Regions from separate parts of the Streptomyces sp. NPDC093260 genome, predicted to be linked through region 2. Evidence: riboswitches for the same ligand, from Rfam matches in the RefSeq annotation. Region 2 holds a riboswitch; the other holds the start of a gene.
What was found. Region 2 has a riboswitch for cobalamin ahead of AB0N63_RS17385 (HoxN/HupN/NixA family nickel/cobalt transporter). Riboswitches for the same ligand answer to the same signal wherever they lie in the genome.
Positions count from the first base shown of each region.

Region 1: another riboswitch for cobalamin. It lies ahead of AB0N63_RS08360 (ribonucleoside-diphosphate reductase subunit alpha); the one in region 2 lies ahead of AB0N63_RS17385 (HoxN/HupN/NixA family nickel/cobalt transporter).

Region 1 covers NZ_JBFBEK010000005.1:83,842-86,224, forward strand. The annotation lists gene mctP (monocarboxylate uptake permease MctP) at 1-278, shown strand, start outside; gene AB0N63_RS08355 (GNAT family N-acetyltransferase) at 446-952, shown strand; cobalamin riboswitch at 998-1,152, shown strand; gene AB0N63_RS08360 (ribonucleoside-diphosphate reductase subunit alpha) at 1,274-2,383, shown strand, end outside.
Region 2 covers NZ_JBFBEK010000012.1:62,858-65,240, forward strand. The annotation lists gene AB0N63_RS17380 (metalloregulator ArsR/SmtB family transcription factor) at 257-622, opposite strand; cobalamin riboswitch at 703-913, shown strand; gene AB0N63_RS17385 (HoxN/HupN/NixA family nickel/cobalt transporter) at 941-2,068, shown strand.

The DNA of each region.
Region 1 (2,383 bases), on a different contig from region 2:
TCTACGGCACGGTGGCGGCCTACGGGGTCGCCTCGCCGACGCAGAAGCACTTCGGCGGCTCGGCCAAGGAGATCCCGGGCATCGGCGAGATCGGCTACATCGGCATGACGGCGTTCGCGCTGAACGTGGTCGTGGCGGTGGTCCTCACCTTCGTCCTCAGGGCTCTTAAGGCCCCCGAGGGCGTGGACGAGACCAGCCCGGAGGACTACGTCAAGGACGCGGGCGACCCCGGCGTCGCGGTGGAGCTGCCCCCGGCCACGGCCGGCAGCGCCCACTGACCCCTGCGCGCACCCGAAGGGCCGCCGGAGCCTCCCCCGGCGGCCCTTCGCCGTGCCCGCGACCCCTCCGGCGGTCCTCGCCGTCCCTGTGCCACCGCCTCCCCGGCGGCCCGCACGGCCGGGAAAACCGGCGGCCCGTCGCCCCGCCCCTGCGGCAGACTCCCCCCATGGACATCGTGGTGCGGCGGGCCGAGCCCGCGGAGTACGAAGTGGTCGGGGAGATCACCGCGCAGGCCTATCTGCGGGACGGACTGCTGGACTTCGGGGACGACGACGAGTACCTCGGGGAGCTGCGGGACGTGGCCAAGCGCGCCGCCGCGGCCGAGGTGCTGGTGGCCGTGCGGGACGGCGAAGTGCTCGGCGGGGTCGCCTTCGTCCCGTCCGGCGGCCCGATGGCCGACATAGCCGGGCCCGGCGAGGCCGAGATCCGGATGCTCGCGGTCGATCACGCGGCGCGCGGCCGGGGCGTCGGGGAAGCGCTCGTGCGGGCCTGTGCGGACCGTGCGCGGGCCACCGAAGGGTGTGTGCGCCTGATCCTGTCCACCCAGCCCACGATGCACGCCGCCCACCGCCTCTACGAGCGCCTGGGCTTCGTGCGCACCCCGGAGCGCGACTGGAACCCCCTGCCGGACCTCCTGGACCTCTCCCTGCTCACCTACGCGTTGACGCTCTGACACGCTACGCAGTCGCCACGACACTAGATATGGGGGTGGCTTCCTCACCCGGCACAAGATGTATGCTCGTGCTCGCTGTCGTCGCAGGGGAATCCGGTGCGAATCCGGAACTGTCCCGCAACGGTGTACTCATACACGTATGCCCTTATGGCCGTGTACGAGCGTCAGTCCGAGGACCTGCCGACAGTGCGCCCGGCCGTCCGGCCCGGGCGCCTGACGTCCGGGCCTCGTGGAATGGGCCGGTGGACGCGACGCCGCGTGCGCTCGTGTACTGCCGCATGCCCTCGGCGAGGCCCCGTGCCGAGCGAGGGAGAGCCCCAAGTGACCATCGCGCCTGCGGATCCGGCTTCAGTCGTCGACCGCCTGGAGACCGACGGTCCCGGAACCGCGCTGCTGCGGACCCTGACCGAGCTGACCGCCGATCTCCCCGACGCCGACCCCGGCCGGGTCGCCGCCGCCGCGCTGCGCGGCCGCTCCGCGCGGGCCGACGCGGCCGAGCTGCGGGAGCTGGCCACCGAGGCGTCCGCCGGGCTCATCTCCGAGGACCCCGCCTACTCACGGCTGGCGGCCAGGCTGCTGACCCTCGCCATCCGCGCCGAGGCAGCCTCGCAGGGAGTCACCCGCTTCACCGAGTCGGTCGCCGTGGGCCACCGCGAGGGGCTGATCGCGGACCGCACCGCCGAGTTCGTGCGGCTGCACGCCGAGCGACTGGACGCGGCCGTGGACCCGGCCGCCGACGACCGCTTCGGCTACTTCGGCCTGCGCACCCTGCACAGCCGCTACCTGCTGCGGCACCCGATCACCCGCAAGGTGATCGAGACCCCCCAGCACTTCATGCTGCGGGTGGCGAGCGGTCTGGCGCAGGACGCCACCGACCACGCGGTGGACGAGGTCACGGCGCTCTACGGGCTCATGAGCCGCCTCGACTACCTCCCCTCCTCCCCCACGCTCTTCAACTCCGGCACGCGGCACCCCCAGATGTCGTCCTGCTACCTGCTCGACTCCCCGCAGGACGAGCTGGACAGCATCTACGACCGCTACCACCAGGTCGCCCGCCTCTCCAAGCACGCCGGCGGCATCGGCCTCGCCTACTCCCGCATCCGCTCCCGGGGTTCGCTGATCCGCGGCACCAACGGCCACTCCAACGGCATCGTGCCGTTCCTGAAGACCCTGGACGCCTCGGTGGCCGCCGTGAACCAGGGCGGCCGGCGCAAGGGCGCGGCCGCGGTGTACCTGGAGACCTGGCACTCGGACATCGAGGAGTTCCTGGAGCTGCGGGACAACACCGGCGAGGACGCGCGCCGCACCCACAACCTCAACCTCGCGCACTGGGTCCCGGACGAGTTCATGCGCCGCGTGAACGCCGACGGGCAGTGGTCGCTGTTCTCCCCCTCGGACGTGCCCGAGCTGGTGGACCTGTGGGGCGGGGAG
Region 2 (2,383 bases):
TTGACTCGTGTCAGCAGGCGAGGACGGTCGGGGCTGGAGGTGATCCGTCCTGCGCTTCTGCCCGCCCGACCAGGCCGTCGCCACCCGCTACGACCATGACACGCAGGGGAACGGCAGGTGAGTGGTCGTCACTCCGGCCGGGTCGGATGGGTGGTCGGCGACGATCGGTGGCCTCCGGTCATGAAGCCAGGTGACTTCTGATGTGGTTCGACGGCAGGGTGGAGATGCCGACCGGACCGCCGTCCGCCTCTGTCCGTCAGGTGGCCCGGTCAAGTGGCTTGCAGCGCTCCAGCAGGTCGGAAGTGATCGGGTCGACGATCCGGTAGCGCACCACACGTCCCTCCTTCTCGCCCGCCACGACACCGGCGGCGCGCAGCAGGCGCAGGGCCTGGGAGACGGCGGGGTCGTTCATGCCGGTCGCGATCGCGAGGTCCGACACGGCGAGCGGGCCGGTTCGGTGCAGAGCCATGAGCAGGGCGAGGCGTCCGGGGTCGGAGAGCAGGGAGAACCGCTCGGCCCAGGCGTGGACGTGGCCGGGCTCACCGATGGCGGCGATGGCGTCGCAGACCCGGTGGCCGTCGATGGTGCGTCGGCCGGCGCGCTCTGAAGGGACCAGGTGCATGGGGCCATCTTCGCAGGCGGACGATTGTGATCTTGCGCACCTGCACGGCTGCGCAGCTATGCAGCAATGAGCGCAGCCTCCTATCGTGACCGGGCCGTGGTGCTCGGGAAGACCGGTGACGGTCCCTCGCTGGTGGAGGGATCCAGGCCGGAGCGGCCCTCGCCACTGTGATCGGGGAGTTTCCGTCCCAGTAGTGCACGGTCACTGTCCGCCGTCCGGCGGGTGGGAAGACCGGGACGGACACGCGCGTACCCGTAAGCCAGGAGACCGGCCACGGCGCTTCACGAAGTGATCCACGAGGTGCTGGAGCGTGACCGCATGACCCTGCCCACCGGACCCGCGGGACCTGCGGGACCCGCCGGACCCACCCGCCCCGCCGGCTTCCACTGGCGGCGTGAGGACACCGTCCGCACCGCCGGACTCCTGACGGTGATCGCCGCGCTGCACGTCGTGGCGTTCGGCGTCCTGTTCCTGCTCGTGGTGCCGGGGCACTACGAGATCGGTTCCAAGGCGTTCGGGATCGGCCTCGGCGTGACCGCGTACACCCTGGGCATGCGGCACGCGTTCGACGCCGACCACATCGCCGCCATCGACAACACCACCCGCAAGCTGATGGCCGACGGCAAGCGGCCGGTGTCGGTCGGCTTCTGGTTCGCGCTCGGCCACTCCAGCGTAGTGATCGTCATGGCGGCGCTGGTCGCGGGAGGCGCGCACGTCGCCGGCACCCTGCTCGACGACGACTCCCGCACCCACCAGACGCTCGGCGTGGTCGGCACGACCGTCTCCGGGACCTTCCTCTACCTCATCGCGGCGCTCAACCTCGTGGCCCTCGCCGGCATCCTGCGGGTCTTCCGGGCGATGCGATCGGGCACGTACGACGAGGAGGCGCTCGAAGCGCACCTGGACTCCAGGGGTTTCATGAACCGCGTCCTGGGCCGTTTCACCAGGTCGATCACCCGCCCCGGGCAGATGTACCCGCTGGGCTTCCTGTTCGGCCTCGGCTTCGACACCGCCACCGAGGTGACCCTGATGGTGATGGCGGGCAGCGGCGCGGCGGCGGGACTGCCGTGGTACGCGGTCCTGTGCCTGCCGCTGCTGTTCGCCGCGGGCATGAGCCTGTTCGACACGCTGGACGGCACCTTCATGAACTTCGCCTACCAGTGGGCGTTCTCCAACCCGGTGCGCAAGGTGTTCTACAACCTCACCATCACCGGCCTGTCCATCGCCGTCGCCTTCCTGATCGGCACCATCGAACTGGTCGGGGTGCTGCACGAGAAGCTCGATCTGACCGACGCGGTGACCGGCTGGATCGCTGACCTGGACCTGGACAACGTCGGGTACATCATCGTCGGCCTGTTCGTGGTCGTGTGGGCGGCCGCGCTGGGGTACTGGCGGCTGGCCAAGGTGGAGCAGAGGTGGGCGGCCCGTATCGCTGACGGCGGCTGACGACCGACGGGCGATCCCGGAGAACGGGCCGCCACACCTCCTGCGGAACGTGACGCGTGCCGCGATCGGGTGCCGGAACCCGCCGCCCTCCTGATCCGGCCACCGGCGGCGCGGCCTGTGTCTCGTAGCGGCACCGGCCGCCGACCGGATCGTGGGCGCGGGTCCGCAGAGCGGGCGAGATCCACAGCGCCTCGCCGTCCGGGGCGGTGGCGGACCGCAGCTCTGCCTGCGGCACAGGTGCCCCTGGCGACCTGCACGCGGCCCTCCGACAGGGCATCCGATCGGGACAGTGGAGCCTGGGACGGCCGGGCTCCC